DNA from 4 places in the Rhizobium sp. P1_B8 genome. Region 1 is predicted to be linked to each of the others. Evidence: predicted binding sites of a transcription regulator. Region 1 holds the regulator's gene; each other region holds the start of a gene.

Evidence for each region. Region 1 encodes PhoB, which activates phosphate uptake and scavenging genes when phosphate is short. Its sites were predicted from a motif close to TGTCATNNANCTGTCAT; they were not measured.
Region 2: the regulator PhoB is predicted to act here: its motif matches at 1,695-1,711, upstream of AC1D2N_RS11755 (DUF2794 domain-containing protein).
Region 3: the regulator PhoB is predicted to act here: its motif matches at 1,984-2,000, upstream of olsB (l-ornithine N(alpha)-acyltransferase).
Region 4: the regulator PhoB is predicted to act here: its motif matches at 1,640-1,656, upstream of AC1D2N_RS02740 (BtaA family protein).

What each region holds. Positions count from the first base shown of each region.
Region 1 is NZ_JBFTZZ010000004.1:91,232-95,392, reverse strand. It holds gene AC1D2N_RS07315 (aspartate aminotransferase family protein) at 1-926, opposite strand, end outside; gene AC1D2N_RS07310 (GcrA family cell cycle regulator) at 1,346-1,879, shown strand; gene phoB (phosphate regulon transcriptional regulator PhoB) at 2,136-2,819, opposite strand; gene phoU (phosphate signaling complex protein PhoU) at 2,954-3,667, opposite strand; gene pstB (phosphate ABC transporter ATP-binding protein PstB) at 3,712-4,161, opposite strand, start outside.
Region 2 is NZ_JBFTZZ010000007.1:68,020-72,180, forward strand. It holds gene acnA (aconitate hydratase AcnA) at 1-374, shown strand, start outside; gene AC1D2N_RS11750 (DUF1223 domain-containing protein) at 609-1,349, shown strand; gene AC1D2N_RS11755 (DUF2794 domain-containing protein) at 1,734-2,135, shown strand; gene AC1D2N_RS11760 (GNAT family N-acetyltransferase) at 2,186-2,743, opposite strand; gene AC1D2N_RS11765 (Bax inhibitor-1/YccA family protein) at 2,957-3,685, opposite strand; gene AC1D2N_RS11770 (ABC transporter permease) at 3,866-4,161, opposite strand, start outside.
Region 3 is NZ_JBFTZZ010000006.1:349,561-353,721, forward strand. It holds gene AC1D2N_RS11325 (NADP-dependent malic enzyme) at 1-308, shown strand, start outside; gene AC1D2N_RS11330 (L,D-transpeptidase family protein) at 485-1,024, shown strand; gene olsB (l-ornithine N(alpha)-acyltransferase) at 1,058-1,936, opposite strand; gene AC1D2N_RS11340 (hybrid sensor histidine kinase/response regulator) at 2,045-4,161, opposite strand, start outside.
Region 4 is NZ_JBFTZZ010000001.1:576,079-580,239, reverse strand. It holds gene AC1D2N_RS02750 (lytic transglycosylase domain-containing protein) at 1-19, shown strand, start outside; gene AC1D2N_RS02745 (serine hydrolase domain-containing protein) at 59-1,483, opposite strand; gene AC1D2N_RS02740 (BtaA family protein) at 1,701-2,945, shown strand; gene AC1D2N_RS02735 (class I SAM-dependent methyltransferase) at 2,942-3,616, shown strand; gene AC1D2N_RS02730 (glycoside hydrolase family 25 protein) at 3,742-4,161, shown strand, end outside.

The DNA of each region.
Region 1 (4,161 bases):
CGGAAGACCAGTGCGACGTCGCGCACATGCTGGAGGAAGCCATCGGCAAGGATGATGTCGAGCACGGCGCTGCCGACGGCCATGGCGAGCGGATTGCCGCCATAGGTCGAGCCATGCGTGCCGGCCTTCATGCCGGAGGCGGCCTCTGATGTGGCAAGGCAGGCGCCGAGCGGGAAACCGCCGCCGATGCCCTTGGCGACAGCCATGATGTCGGGGGTCACGCCCGCCCATTCATGGGCGAAGAGCTTGCCGGTGCGGCCGACGCCGGTCTGGACCTCGTCGAGGATCAACAGCAGGCCGTTGTCGTCGCAGAGCTGGCGGAGCGCCTTCATGAACTCGGTGGTGGCAGGACGGACACCGCCCTCGCCCTGCACCGGCTCGATGAGAATTCCAGCCGTGGCATCGGTGATCGCGGCGCGGACCGCTTCGATGTCGCCGAAAGCCACCTGATCGAAACCCGGCGCCTTGGGGCCGAAGCCTTCGAGATATTTCTCTTGGCCGCCGGCAGCGATCGTCGCCAGCGTCCGTCCGTGGAAGGCGCCTTCGAAGGTGATGATATGGAAGCGCTCGGGATGGCCCTTGGAAAACTGATAGCGGCGCGCCGTCTTGATCGCGCATTCGAGCGCCTCGGCACCCGAATTGGTGAAGAACACCTTGTCGGCGAAGGTGGCGTCCGTCAGCCGTTTTGCCAGACGTTCCTGACCGGGGATCTCATAGATGTTCGACAGGTGCCAGACCTTGTCGGCCTGCTCCTTCAGTGCGCCCACGACATGCGGATTGCTGTGGCCGACTGACGTAACGGCAACGCCAGCGCCGAAATCGAGATATCGCTCGCCGCTTTCGGTGATCAGCCACACGCCCTCGCCTCGCTCGAACCGCAGCGGGGCACGAGAATAGGTGTCATAAAGCGGCGCGGCTTCAGCCATGGCGCGATCTCCATCAAGTTGCCGGGCAATGACTCCGGCTAAGGAAACCAGGCCCGAAAAATCAAAAATGCCGCCTTGCGGCGGCGAGGGGCACTATTTCCTTTTCGCGCTGCAATGTCAACAAAACTGCGCCCTTAGCGTATGCAGCAAGGGTGTACAGCGGCATTTTCAGTCTTCAACAGGCATTATTGCAGAAATGCCACGCAGAGGCAGCAAGTTGGGGAAAACTACGAATTCGATTCATCCGGATTCATGCGACTCTTGTCACGGAGTCAGCCTCACACTAGGTTAAAGATCAATTACTAGACTGCATGCGGCGGAACTAGTCACCAAAATTGATCAAGCGTTTCTTGTTTCGGAGCTCCCGGGACAACGGTGAGGGATTCTGCCATCACCAACGCAAAAGGTGGAGACAGGGCATGAACTGGACAGACGAGCGGGTCGAGAAACTCAAGAAACTTTGGGCCGAAGGACTGAGCGCCAGCCAGATCGCTGCGCAGCTTGGCGGAGTCAGCAGAAATGCGGTCATCGGCAAAGTGCACCGGCTGAGCCTTCCAGGCCGTGCCAAGGCCGGCGGCACCAACACCGCCGCACGAACGCCGAAGCGCAATACATCGGCGCCGCGCGCACCGAACTATGCCTCACGGGTCGCCACGCGCACCGTTACCCGCCAGCAGGGCGCGACCATGCTGAAGGAAGAGATCGAGATCGAAACGATCGAGGAAATGGAATACGTGCCGAGAGGCAACGTGGTCGTGCCGATTTCCCGACGCCTCGGCCTGACGGAACTGACCGAACGCACCTGCAAGTGGCCGGTCGGCGATCCGCTGAAGGATGACTTCCATTTCTGCGGCTGCGAATCCCCCGACAATTCGCCCTATTGCAGCTACCACCAGAAGCTTGCCTACCAGCCGGTCAACGAACGCCGCCGGGCGGCCGCGCGGGCCAGCTGAGCGGGCTATTATCGTCAGACATAAATAACGGGCCAAGTGGCCCGTTTTTTTATGCAATTTTGGTTCGTGCCAATGGCTGCCCCTCATCCGGCTGCCGCCACCTTCTCCCCGTGAACGGGGCGAAGGGGCATGCGGCGCCCTCTCCGTTCCCAGCGCGCGCTCGTGTGGCACGTCCCCTCTCCCCGTTTTTTACGGGGAGAGGGTTGGGGTGAGGGGCAGCCATCAGCGCAAACCGGACAGCAGCGGGACAAAGCCCTCAGGCTTCCATCGAATAGCCGGCGCCGCGGACGGTGCGGATGACGTCCTGCATGTTGGAAAAATTCAGCGCCTTGCGCAGGCGGCCGACATGGACGTCGACGGTGCGCTCGTCGACATAGATATCGTGGCCCCAGACGCCGTCCAGAAGCTGCGAGCGGGAGAAGACCCGGCCCGGCGACGACATCAGGAATTCCAGCAGGCGGAATTCGGTGGGGCCGAGGCGGACTTCGCGGGTCTTGCGATGGACGCGATGGGTCTCGCGGTCGAGCTCGATGTCACCGCATTTCAGCACCGTCGACAGCACCTCGGGGCGGGCGCGCCGCAGCATCGCCTTGACGCGGGCAACGAGCTCGGGGGTCGAGAAGGGCTTGACGACATAATCGTCGGCGCCCGTCGACAATCCGCGAACACGCTCGCTCTCTTCGCCGCGCGCCGTCAGCATAATGATCGGCAGGCGCTCGGTTTCCGGCCGCATGCGCAGGCGCCGGCAGAGCTCGATGCCGGAGACGCCAGGCAGCATCCAATCGAGGATGAGAAGATCGGGCGTGCGCTCCTGAAGCCGCATTTCGGCTTCGTCGCCACGAAGGATGGTATCGACCTCGAAGCCTTCCGCTTCGAGATTGTAGCGAAGAAGCACGCTGAGGGCTTCCTCGTCTTCAACAACTGCAACTCTCGGGATCATGCGTGTCGGTCTCCTCGCGCATGATCCTTAAACCGGGGGTGATTTAAGCAATGCATCCTGCGCAAATTCAGAAATTGGCTGCGACCTCTTGCGCGCCCGGACGGGCGCGCACGCAGGTGGCGGGGTGTGGGCGGTTATTCCGTGACCGCGCCGACGGTGTTGGCGCTGTCGTCCTTCGGACGGTCGCCTTCCGGCTGCGCGCCTGTCGTCATGTAATAGATCGTCTCGGCGATGTTGGTGGCGTGGTCGCCGATGCGCTCGATGTTCTTGGCGCAGAAGAGAAGATGTGTGCAGCTGGTGATGTTGCGCGGATCTTCCATCATGTAGGTCAGGAGCTCGCGGAACAGCGAGGTGTACATCGCGTCGATCTCATTGTCCCGTTCGCGGATCGCATTCGCCTTGTCGGCGGAACGATTGGTGTAGACGTCGAGCACTTCCTTGAGCTGAACGAGCGCCAGCTCGGACAGATGCTCGAGGCCGCGAGCGAGCTTGCGGGGAACGCCGGTGCTTTGGACGGCGATGACGCGCTTGGCGGTGTTCTTGCCGAGGTCGCCGACACGTTCGAGATCGGCGGCGATGCGGATCGAACCCATGATTTCGCGCAGGTCCGAAGCCATCGGCTGACGGCGGGCGATGGTGACGATCGCCTTGTCGCCGATTTCGCGTTCGGCGTGATCGAGGATCACGTCGTCGGAGATGACCTTCTGCGCCAGCGCGGTATCGCCGTTGACGAGAGCGCGCACGGCTTCGCTGACCATCTGCTCGGCCAGGCCGCCCATTTCGGAAATCCGCCTGGACAGGAACTTCAAATCATCATCATAGGCAGAAAAAATATGTGTCGATGCCATGGGGCTTTATCCTCGAATAACGGGAAGGCTTGGTGTCGCCAAGATCAGCCGAAGCGACCCATGATGTAGTCCTGGGTGCGCGGATCGTCGGGATTGGTGAACATCTTGTCGGTGTCGTTCTCCTCGACGAGATTGCCGAGGTGGAACATGGCGGTGCGCTGCGAGACGCGCGCGGCCTGCTGCATGGAGTGGGTGACGATGACGATCGTGTAGTTCTCGCGCAGCTCGTGGATCAGCTCCTCGACCTTGGCGGTGGCGATCGGGTCGAGCGCCGAGCAGGGCTCGTCCATCAGGATGACTTCAGGGCTGACGGCGACGGCACGGGCAATGCAGAGGCGCTGCTGCTGACCGCCCGACAGGCCGGTGCCGGATTCGTGCACGCGGTCCTTGACTTCGTTCCAGAGACCGGCGCGCTGCAGGCTGGTCTCGACGATCTGGTCGAGATCGGCCTTCGACATGGCAAGGCCATGGATGCGCGGGCCGTAGGAGACGTT
Region 2 (4,161 bases), on a different contig from region 1:
CCGGTGTCGAATACGGCAACGGCTCCTCGCGTGACTGGGCTGCCAAGGGCACCAACCTGCTCGGTGTCAAGGCGGTGGTCGCCCAGTCCTTCGAGCGCATCCATCGCTCGAACCTGGTCGGCATGGGCATCATTCCCTTCGTCTTCGAAGAGGGCACGACCTGGCAGAGCCTCGGCCTCAAGGGCGATGAACTCGTCACCATCGAAGGTCTGGAAAAGATCAAGCCACGCGAGAAAAAGATTGCCAGGATCACCTATGGCGACGGCACCGTGAAGGAGGTTCCGCTGCTGTCGCGCGTCGATACGCTCGACGAGGTGATCTACCTCAACAATGGCGGCATCCTGCAGACGGTTCTGCGCGATCTCGCTGCCTGATTTTTAAGAAACTCACATGATAATGGCCGCCGGAGAGCAGTTTCCGGCGGCTTTTCTTTGCGGCGACGCCATTTAGGCGGGGCTCACGATGATTTGTTTTGCGCAAGTTCCCGTCGAGCTACGTCTCACCCGTTCGTGACTTTTCGTTTGGACCCGGAAGGATTATTCGTACGTTCATATGTCAGGGCCTCCGGTTCGAACACGCCGTCGGCGCTGAAAAAGAGGTGCAGGTGAATGTCCCCCCGTTTTTTGATTCCGCTGATCGCTAGCGTTGTTTTCTCAGGCCCGTTGCAGGCCGAGGACGGCACGCCGAAAGGTGTCGTCGAACTCTTCACGGCGCAGGGCTGCTCCTCCTGTCCTCCCGCTGACGCCGCTTTCCGCAAGCTGGTGAACCAGGGCGATGTCATCGCGCTCGCCTATCATGTCGATTACTGGAACTATCTCGGCTGGGCCGATACGCTGAGCTCCAAGGAAAACACCGAGCGGCAATACGGCTATGCCAGGACGATGGGCCGCAGCAACGTCTACACGCCGCAGGCCATCGTCAACGGACGCGGCCATCTGGCCGGCGCCGATCTCAACGGAATCAACAGCAAGATCGACACCTTTAGCAGCGAAGGCAACGGTCTGACCGTTCCCATCAACGCCGCGATGCGCGGCGACGAACTGGAGATCAAGATCGGCGCCGGACAGGGCAAAGCCAATGTCGTGATGGTTTATTTCGACAAGGAAAAGACAATCGACGTCGAAAAGGGTGAGAACAGCGGCCAGAAGATCTCCTATCTGCACAGCGTCACCAATGTCGAAACCGTCGGCATGTGGGACGGCAAGGCGACCAGTCTGACGCTGCCGGCCAGCGTCCTGCAGCGGCCGCAGCTCGAAGGCTGCGCGATTCTGCTGCAATCGGCGACCGCAGACGGCGATCCGGCTGCCATCCTTGGCGCAACCGTGGTGATGGCTGGAAAAAATATCTGAAATTTCATCCGGTTACGGATGAAATGCTGGGGCGGCCCGGCCGAGCGTATTCGGGGCTGGGGTTAAGGTCGATACGCTCCGCCGGGCCCTTTGGCGCGCTGGCGCCAAACTGGAATTCATAAATCTCCTGCAAATGAGGCGCTGTTTTGACTGAAATGCGGCGCTGTCGAGAAAGCGTTGGCCTGCCCAGCGCATCATGCCTTCCGAAAATCGGACCCAACTTTCGGAAGGCATGATGCGCAGACTCAAAGTGCTACAGCGTCCGTGCGCGAGAGACGCGCGGCGCTGTGGTGCGGCCGAATGTGGCGGCTGGCACTCTTGCAATTTGCGGCGGCTCGGGCAAACTGTCACTCTCCTGTCACATGTGGAGGCCTTGTGAGACTGATGACAGATCAGCCGGATTTGCGACACGGCGAAAGCCGTTCCGTCGACCACAGTTCCTCAGTCGTCGTCGATCTCAGGGAATACAAGCAAAGCAAGGACCCGCTTCCGGTGACCTTCCACCGGCGCGAACTGGACGCCATCCTCTGGATCTACGGCCGTATGGTCGGTGACGGTGAATGGCGCGACTACGCCATCGATCACCTCAAGGACAGGGCAGTCTTTTCCGTCTTCAAGCGTTCCGGCGAAATGCCGCTCTTCCGCATCGAGAAAAATCCGAAGCTCGCCGCCAAGCAGGGCGCCTATTCCGTCATCAACACCAACGGTACGATCCTGAAGCGCGGTCACGAGCTGAACCAGGTGCTGAAGGTGTTCGACAAGGCCCTGAAGCTCGTCGACAAGTAAGCCGCACTTACAGCGCTGCGCCTCTTTCCAAACGCGCAAAGCACGATGCGCTAGCCGGCAAACAGCGTGCCGGGATAGGCTGACGGGTGCGGATCGGTGCTCGTGCCCTCACCGAGGACGCGCTGCATGAACATCGTATCCAGCCAGCGGCCGTGCTTGTAGCCGGTGCCCTTCATCAGACCGACCTCCTCGAAGCCGGCTGCGCGATGAAGCGCGATCGAGGCCGGGCTGGCGCCGCCAATGACGGCTGCCATCTGACGGAAACCGAGTCCGGTGCAGCGGGTGATCAGTTCGGCGAGCAGCGCCTTGCCGATGCCCCGGCCGCGGGCCTCAGGCGCGAGATAGATCGAATCCTCGACCAGCCAGCGATAGGCGGGACGCGTGCGAAACGCCGAGGCATAGGCGTAGCCGAGTAGGATTCCATCCGCATCGGTTGCAGCAATATAGGGATATTGCTGGCTGACGATCGCCGAAAAACGCAGCGCCATCTCGGCCTCGGAGGGCGGCACGATCTCATAGCTCGCGACGCCGTTCAGGACGGATTCGCGGTAGATATCGGCAATGGCGGGAATATCGTCGTTCGACGCATCGCGCAGGAGGAAGGACATTTCGCGGCCGGTCCATAGGAGTGGGTAAGGCCTTCCTACTGCATAATTCCTCAAATCGGAATCGATTTAAGGACGAAATTATGCAGCAATTCAAAATGCTACAGCGTCCTTTGCGCGTCTGAAAGGACGCGCGGCGCTGTCGAACCACCCCGCGAAAGCCTGCGCAACAAAAAAGGCGGCCGAAGCCGCCTTTTCGATCTCAGTCGGTCCTGCTTATTTACGGTTGCCCATGAACTGCAGCAGGAACATGAAGAGGTTGATGAAGTCGAGATAGAGCGTCAGCGCACCCATGATCGCCTTGCGACCGGCCACGGCGACGTCATCGGCTTCCAAGTACAATTCCTTGATCCGCTGCGTATCGTAGGCGGTGAGGCCTGCGAAGATCAGGACGCCGAGCACCGAGATCGCGAACTGGACGGCGGACGACGCCAGGAAGATGTTGACCAGCGAAGCGATGATCAGGCCGAAGAGACCCATCATCAGGAACGAGCCCATCGCCGACAGGTTACGCTTCGTCGTGTAGCCGTACAGCGACAGCGCGCCAAAGGAGGCGGCGGTGACGAAGAAGGTCTGAACGACGCTCTGGCCCGTGTAGATCAGGAAGATCGACGAGAGCGACAGACCGACGAGCGCAGCGTAGACCGCAAAGGTCGTCTGGGCGGCGGCCACCGTCATGGTATTGATCCGGAAGCTCAGGAAGAACACCAGAGCCAGCGGCGCCAGAATGACCACCCACTTCAGCGGGCTTACATAGATCGCCTGACCGAAAGCGGTCAGTTCGCCATTGGCGAAGGCGAATTGGAACGACAGATATGCGGCCACACCGGTGATCGCCAGACCCAGCGCCATCAGGTTGTAGACCTTGAGCATATAAGCGCGCAGGCCTTGATCAATCATCTCGCCGGTCTGAGCGCGGCTTTGATAGTTACGAAGATCAGCCATAGTTTCCTCTTACAAGCTCCGATGGATATACGGTGTCGGGGTTTTCGACCCGGGCGCCGCTGCGGAGCTCCAGCATGCCTGCGAACAATATGAGGCTTTCGCCCATTGCAAACAAGAGGCTTGCAAAGCCTCGGCCGGTTAAATCGCCGTAAGGTGAAGGGTTTGAGTGCCGCTGCCCGGTCAGAGCTCGCGCAAAACGGGGGCCGCCTTCTGCCCAAGGATGCGCCAGGTGCCGATAAGGCCGATGCCGACGGTGAGGACGAGCGCGGTCACAAGCGTCAGTCCCGCCACGTCGGGCAGAAAGGTCGAGGGTAGAAGCATGATGCGGGCGACGATGAACCAGGCGGCAACGCCGCCGGCGATCAGCGCGAAGATTGCGGTCGCAAGCCCGAGGATCAGATATTCGTAGCTGAAGGCGCGGATCAGCATGGCGCGCGTGGCGCCGAGCGTCTTCAGCACCACCGCGTCGTGGGTGC
Region 3 (4,161 bases), on a different contig from region 1:
AAATCCTCGACAAGCGCCGCGTCGATTTCGAATATGATGGCGAGATGGCCGCCGATGTCGCCCTGAACCGCAAGGTGATGGAGCAATATCCCTTCTGCCGCCTCTCCGGCCCGGCCAACGTCCTCGTCATGCCGGCTTTCCACTCGGCCTCGATCTCGACCAAGATGCTGCAGGAGCTCGGCGGCTCCACGGTGATCGGCCCGATTCTCGTCGGCGTCGACAAGCCGGTGCAGATCACCTCGATGGGCGCCAAGGACAGCGACATCGTCAACATGGCGGCGATCGCCGCCTATGGGGCTGGTTCGTAAACTCGTCCTGCGTTTCTGAGACGCGCCTTCTGGTGCCCGGCCTTGTGTGTCGGCCGGGCATTTATCCGGCTTTAGACTGGCGCCAAGGGGTGAAGCATCATGAGCGCCAAAGCCTGCCAGCCATTGCCGGCCGATCGTGCCCTGCCTCGAGCACGCCTCCTGAAGATGAGATCAAGTTGAGAAACAGGCTTGTCGTTTTAGCCATCGTGGTCGCCAGCTGTTTCGCTTATACGAAATTGATGGCCAGGGTCGGCTCAGGCTCGCCGCCTCCGGATGCGCCATTGGAACAACAGGCTGACCTCATTCGCGTTTATAAATCCGAACGCCGCATGCTCCTTTTGAGAGGCGATGCTCCCATCTCTACATACCGGATTTCTTTAGGCACGGCTGCCGATGCCGGGCCCAAGCAGCGAGAAGGTGACGAGAGAACACCTGAAGGACGTTATGAAATAGACTGGCGAAATCCAAAGTCCATGGCCTATCTGAGCCTGCACATTTCCTATCCAAATCCGGATGATCGGCGCAACGCTGAAGCAGGGGGTTTTCCTGCCGGGGGCGATATCATGATCCACGGGCTTCCCAATGGCTGGGGCCTCTTCGGAAACGTCCATCACCTGTGGGATTGGACGGATGGCTGTGTTGCAGTAACCAACTCGGAGATGCGCGATATCTGGGCTCGCGTCCCCAATCATACGCCGATAGAGATCATGCCCTGAAACATTGCCGGGGCCTGGCGACTAGGAAAGGCTCTAGCTCGCGAAGCGGCCGGCGTCGGCGCCGTAGTAATTCAGGTAGCGGTCGGAAATGCTGGAGATCGGCAGCACGATCAGCACGTCCGTCGTGTTGAAGGCATGATCAATGACCGCGCTGGAGCCGACCATCGCGCCGAGGCGCAGATAGCCCTTGATCAGCGGCGGCAGCGCCATCAGCGCCCGCTTCGGGTTGATGGCCTCGACCGGCATCAGATCCATGTTGCGGGCGAGATCCGGCAGTGCCCCGACGGCCCATTCGTTCTTCGCCAGCACGTTGTGATAGAGGAAGGACAGCGCCAGCGCGTGGCTTTCGAGATAGACACCGGGGAACGAGGCGCAGCCGAACATGGCGCTGACGCCGTGTTTCAGCGCATAGGCCCAGTTGCCCTGCCACAGGAGCTCGACGGTGCGCTTGGTGCGGTATTCCGGCAGCACGCAGGAGCGGCCGAGCTCCATGAAGCGCTTGTCCGGATGTTTCGCGATAAGGCCCTCGATTTCGAATTCGGAAGCCGAGTAAAAACCGCCATTGGCGACGGCGACATCCTGACGCAACAGCCGGTAGGTGCCGACGATCTGGTCTTCCGGGTCGCCCTCGATCGAGCGGTCGAGAACGAGAAGATGGTCGCAGACGGCGTCATAGGCGTCGACATCACGCTGCCGGCGCATGGCATCCAGCGGCAGCTGCGCCTTCATTTCGTCGACGAAGACGCGGTAGCGCACGGCCTGGGCAGCATCGATCTCGCGCGCCGTGCGGGCAAGGCGGGTCTCCAGATTGCCGATGCGGCCGAGGATATCGCCGTCCTTTTGCACAGCAGCCGTCGAGGGTGGGGCAGCCTCCGCGGTGGTGTCACGATTCAGGATGTCGATGGCGGACATGACGATTCTCCCGTTGCCGGCTTATCGACGCCATAAAACACTTCTCTGCGACAGGAAAGTGACATTTTGAATTTCCAAGCGCAAGCAGCGGGCCGGTTCCTGAGGCGCTCACCGCGCCTCTGCCCGGCGGGCGGAAAGTGCGGCGACCGCCTGAACTTCGGTCAGCAGCCGCACCGGATCGACCGGCTTTACCATGACGCGGTTGGCGCCGTTGAGCAAGACCTGGCGGCGTGAATCGTCGCTCTTGTCGGCAGTCAGCACGATCACCGGCACCGAGGCGAGATCGAGCCGCCGCTCGTGGCCGCGCAGGCGTCCCAGCATGTCGATGCCGTTCCCACCCGGCATCGAGAGATCGCTGATGATGATATCGGGTCGGGCATTCGCCTCGCAGAGCGCGCAGTCGAGCAGCGACTCGAAATCTTCGACATGGCGCACCTTATGCCCGCCCTTTTCCAGGACGACGCGCACCAGCATGGCATTGATCGGATCGTCCTCGCCGAGCAGGATGCTGAGCCCGCTGGCGGGAACCACCGTCTCCGCCACCGAAAGGCCGAAGCCCGGCTGGTTGTCGTTCAGCGCGTCGCGCTTCTCCATGCCGCGCATGCGCCCGCGCAGCACGTCGATCAGCGACTGTTCGCGCAGCGGCCGGATCAACCAGGCATCGAAAAGGTCGAGCGGATGGGCGCTGCGTTCTTCCGGGTTGACGAGCAGGACCTTGCGCAGGCCAAGGGCGGCGATTTCGGCGCGATCGGCAAGATGATCGGAAAATTCCGCCGACATGCGATGGTCGATGATGATATCGGTCGGCCGCCGTCCGCCCTTTGCCAATCCGAGCAGCGTTGACCGCGCCGTCTCGCCGTCGCCGACGAGATGGCAGAGGCCACCGAGCGCGGTGATCGTCTCGGCGATGGCGGTACGCGCGGCACCTGCCGGCGCCAGCAGCACGACGCTGTTGCCGGCAAGCAGCGTGTTTCGCCGGTCGGGGCGCTCGCTGCCGATATCGACCGGGAAGCGGATGGCGAATTCGCTGCCTCTGCCCTTTTCGCTGGCAACCGTCAGAGTGCCGTTGAATTCGCGCATGATGCGGGCGGAGATGGCAAGGCCGAGCCCGGTCCCGTTGCTCTTGTCGGCAACGGTCCCGCCCTGCTCGAACTCGCCGAAGACGCGCGCCTGCTCCTCCGCCGTCATGCCGGGACCGCTATCGGTCACAGTGATCAGCAAGTCGCCGGCGTCGAGCGACACGCGGATGAAGACGCCGCCGACCTGGGTGAACTTCACGGCATTGCCGATGACGTTGAACAGAACCTGGCGCAGCCGCGCCGGGTCGAAGCTCATATTTTCGGGGACATCGGATGACACGGTGGCGCCGATCTCGATACCCTTTTCATGCGCCCGGTGGGCGAGCATCTCGACGACGCTTTCCAGAAGCTTGCGCAGCGATTCCGAGCGCGGATGCAGCGCGAAGCGGCCGACCTCGATGGTAGAGAAATCGAGCAGATCCTCGACGAGCTGCGTCAATGCATGGCCGGACTGGCGGATGCTCGCGAGATAGTTCTGCTGCTCCTGCGTCAGCCGCGTCTCCGCAATCAGATGCGTCATGCCGAGGATGCCGGAAAGCGGGGTGCGCACCTCGTGGCTGACGGTGGCAAGCAGCCTCGATTTGGCGGCGCTGTTATATTCAGCCTTCTGGCGGGCCTCCTCGCGGCCCTGCGCGATGAGCCGCTCGTCTGTCACGTCGCGGGCAACGCTTTGCAGCAGCAGGCGGCCGTTCGCCGGGTCGCGGGTAACGACGTCGCGCCAGAGGAAGATGCGCTGGCCTTCCGGTGTCGAGATCTCGACATCGTAGCAGTGCGATATCGGACCGGGGCGGAAGGCAAGGCCGATCTCCTCGCAGGTTCTTCCTTCCGGACGCAGGCGCCCGGTCAGGCGGCGAAAAGTGTCGTTGGCGGAGATGATGCGCCGGTCCATGGTGCGGCTGACCGTGATGTCGCCGAGCACGTCGTGCACGTCGGCAAACAGCTTTGCGCCGGCGTTCCAATCCGGCATGGATTGACCGGGACGCTGCCCGGCCTTGCGCGACCGAACCATCAACAGGGCATAACTGGCGATGACGGCAAGGCCAAGAACGACGAGACCGCCCGAAAGCAGCAGCGGATCGCCGGCATGGGCAAGCAGCATCAGGATCGTTGCGGCAAGAAGGCCGGCGCCGCCCAGCCAGTAGAACA
Region 4 (4,161 bases), on a different contig from region 1:
CGCCCAAGGCAACTACTGACACCAAGGCAATTGCTGAAACGGCGATCGCAGCTCCGGCCTATGGCTGCGGCTGCGCCTTTTGTTGTGACCCGGCCTGCTGTTTCGGCTCCCCCGGTTGCGGCACGGCGGCCAGGATCTTCTTGAGCAGCGTCTGCGGCTGATAGTCGAGCCGGCTTGGCGTCAGGCCGAGCCGGACGACGACCAGATTGGCGGAAGGCACGATCGCCATGCTCTGCCCGTCATGCCCCGTCAGCCAGAACGTATCCTCCGGCAGTCCGAACGCGGCGCTTGGGCCGCCAGGAGCGAGCCAGGCTTGGCCTTGCGTATACCGCCCGTTCGACGCTGCCGTCGGGGTACGCATGGCGCCGACGAAACCCTCCGGCAGCAGCCGCTGGCCGTTCCACACGCCATCCTGCAGCAGGAACTGCCCGAAGCGCGCCCAGTCATGCGCCGTCGCATAGAGATAGGAGCTTCCGGCAAACGTGCCGCGCGCGTCGAGTTCGAACACCGCGCTCGTCATGCCGAGCGGCGAAAACAACGCGTCGTGCGGATAGGAAAAGGCGGCCTGCGCATTGCCGACCCTGTCCATCCAGATGCGTGACAAGAGCACGGCCGTACCGCTCGAATAGCGGAAGCGCTGGCCGGGTGCTGCCTCCATCGGCGCATTGGCCGGCAGCGATACCATGTCGGGATCGAGATAGAGCATGCGCGTCACATCGGCGACGTCGCCATAGTCCTCGTTGAAGGCAAGGCCGCTCTCCATGCCGAGCAGGTCGGAAACCTTGATCCTGGCGCGCGCATCGTTCTTCCACTGCGCCAGCAGGTTATCATCGTCGAAGGAGATCTTGCCGTCGAGCATCAGCCGGCCGAGGACCGCCGCATTCACGGTCTTCGTCATCGACCAGCCGATGAGCGGCGTCTTTGCCGAGAAGCCGGGGCCATAGGCTTCGGCGACGATGCGGCCATCGCGCACCACGACGATCGCCCGCATTGCAGGGCCGGCCACGCCGGCATCGGCAAGCAGCGCGGCGATCTTGCCGTCCGCCGGGTTGCCGGTGCCCTCGCCCTCCGGCCACAAGGCGTCATTCGGCTGCATCTTGGCCGGTGGATCGAAGGGCGCTGCATTCGCCGCCGCCTCGAAATTGCCGTCCGGCACGCTCGCGCAGCCGAAAGCGCCGCGATAGAGCGCATAACTCGGCGCAAACAGTCCCATGAAGCGCGCCGTCACGCGGTCGTTGTCGCGGTCGACGCTGACACGCACGAGCCGCAGCAGCGGATTTCCGGGCGCCTGGACATCGTCATGAAGCACATCCTCGGCCCCCCGACCGGCGATGAAGACATTGGAGCAGACGATCTTGGCGGCATAGCCGTCGCCGACGCTGAGCAGTTCCGGCGGCCGGATGAAGAGCCAGCTGGCGGCAGTGATGACGAGGAGAACGAGAAGGAGAGCAAGCGCCTTCAGGATACGCAGGACAAATCGCATGGCATTCCTCCATGGCGGGAGAAAAGCAGGAATCACACGCGCCGGAAAGGGGCCGAAGCGAAGAACGGCCATCGTCCCGATCACTTTCCCAGGAGAGCCATCCCGGTTGCTCGCCCGAGGAGGTCGAAGCCTCCGAAGAACGGCGCCCACAGCCCACGTCATCAAACTGTAGCAGAGGCGCGCTACACGCCCTAAACGCTAAAAAGGTGACAGACTCATGTCAGAATTTGCACCGGATGCCGGCTTCCGCAAGAACCGGAAACTCAAGGACGCCCTTCTCCGCCATAAGGCTTTTTCGAAGGATGGCTTTTCCGAGCGTCTCTTCGGCCTTCTCTTCTCCGGCCTCGTCTATCCGCAGATCTGGGAGGATCCGGATCTCGACATGCAGGCGATGGAGCTGAAGCCCAACCATCGCATCGTCACCATCGGCTCTGGCGGCTGCAACATGCTCGCCTATCTCTCCAAGGCGCCGGCCTCGATCGACGTCGTCGATCTCAACCCGCACCACATCGCGCTGAACCGCCTGAAGCTTGCCGCCTTCAAGCATCTTCCCGGCCATGCCGATCTTGTCCGCTTCCTGGCGATGCCGAACGAGAAGTCGAACAGCCGCGCTTACGACCAGCATCTCGCCGCCCGTCTCGATGAGGCGACCCGTAGCTACTGGAACGGCCGCAAGTTCGGCCGCCGCCGCGTCAGCGTCTTCGACCGCAACATTTACGAAACGGGCCTGCTCGGCCGCTTCATCGGCGCTGCCCACCTTCTTGCCCGCCTGCATGGCGTCAAACTGCGCGAGATGACCAAAACCCGCTCGATCCGCGAGCAGCGCCAGTTCTTCGACGAGCAGATCGCGCCGCTCTTCGAAAAGCCGGTCGTGCGCTGGATCACCGGCCGCAAGAGCTCGCTCTTCGGCCTCGGCATTCCGCCGCAGCAATATGACGAACTTGCGAGCCTTGCCGCCGATCATTCGATCGCGCCGGTGCTGAAGCACCGCCTGGAAAAGCTCGCCTGTCATTTCCCGATGAGCGACAACTATTTTGCCTGGCAGGCCTTCGGCCGCCGCTACGGCACCGAAACGGAAGGCCCGCTGCCGACCTATTTGAAGTCGGAGCACTATCAGGTGATCCGCGCCAATGTCGACCGCGTCAACGTCCACCACGCAAGCTTCACCGAGCTTCTGGCTCGCGAGCCGGCCGCCTCGCGCGACCGCTACATCCTGCTCGACGCACAGGACTGGATGACGGACGAGCAGTTGAACGACGTCTGGACGGAAATCACCCGCACGGCGCGCGACGGCGCCCGCGTGATCTTCCGCACCGCCGCCGAAAAAAGCATCATCGAAGGCCGTCTGGCTCCGGCGATCCGCGACCAATGGGATTACTTCGAGGAGAAGTCGCTTGAACTGACCGCGCTCGATCGCTCGGCAATCTACGGCGGCTTCCACATTTACGGGAAGAAGGCGTGAGCAAGGTCGGCACTGAGACGGCAGGAAAGAGTGATGAACATGCCAGCCTCATGGATGGCATGTACCGCTACCAGCGACACATCTACGACCTGACCCGCAAATATTATCTTCTCGGCCGCGACAGCACGATCCGCAATCTCGACGTTCCCGAAGGCGGCACCCTGCTTGAAGTCGGCTGCGGCACCGGGCGCAACATGGCCTTCGCCCACAGGCATTTCCCGACCGCCAAGCTGTTCGGCCTCGACATTTCCCAGGAAATGCTGATTTCGGCGCGCAAGACCTTCGCCACCAAGGCGACGATCCCGGAATTCCGCGTCGCCGACGCCACGGCGTTCACGCCGCGCGAATTCGGCGTCAGCGGCTTCGACCGCATCCTGATTTCCTATGCCCTGTCGATGATCCCGGACTGGGAGCGCGCCGTCGATGCATCGATCGCCGCACTCAATCCCGGCGGACAGCTGCACATCGTCGATTTCGGCCAGCAGGAAGGCTTGCCGGCCTGGTTCCGGCGCATGCTGCAGTCCTGGCTTGCGAAATTCCACGTCACCCCGCGCCCCGATCTGCGTGAGGTTCTGGAAGCGCAAGCCCATGAAAACAACGCGATATTGTTGTTCGATACCGTCGGCGGTGGTTATGCCTGGCGGGCTGCCATTATCAGCAAGCGCTTATAATTCGCTTGAAACTAACCGATTTTTTACGTTGATATGGTGAAAAGAGGGTTATCCTCTGCTGACTCGTCTTTTTCGAAGGTCAAGTTGTGGGGCAAAAAGATCATTCGAGTTACGACGGGACGCCCATGCGCCGGCTTTTGTTTTGCGTTTTGCCCCTGGCCATCATGCTGGCTGGCTGCACTTCTTCCGGTTATGACTATCTCGAAACGGCATCGATCAAGCCAAAGACGCGCTTCAAGGATACCGATCCGCAGGATTTCGGTCCGAAGCATCCGCAGCAGAACCAGGTCCACGGCATCGATATCTCCAAATGGCAGGGCGATATCGATTGGGCCACGGTAAAGAATTCCGGTGTCGCCTTCGCCTTCATCAAGGCAACCGAAGGCAAGGACAGGGTCGATCCGCGCTTCGACGAATACTGGCGCGAAGCCCGCGCAGCCGGCATCCCGCATGCCCCCTATCATTTCTATTATTTCTGCTCTTCGGCCGATCAGCAGGCAGACTGGTTCATCCGCAACGTGCCGAAGGAGGCCATGCGCCTGCCG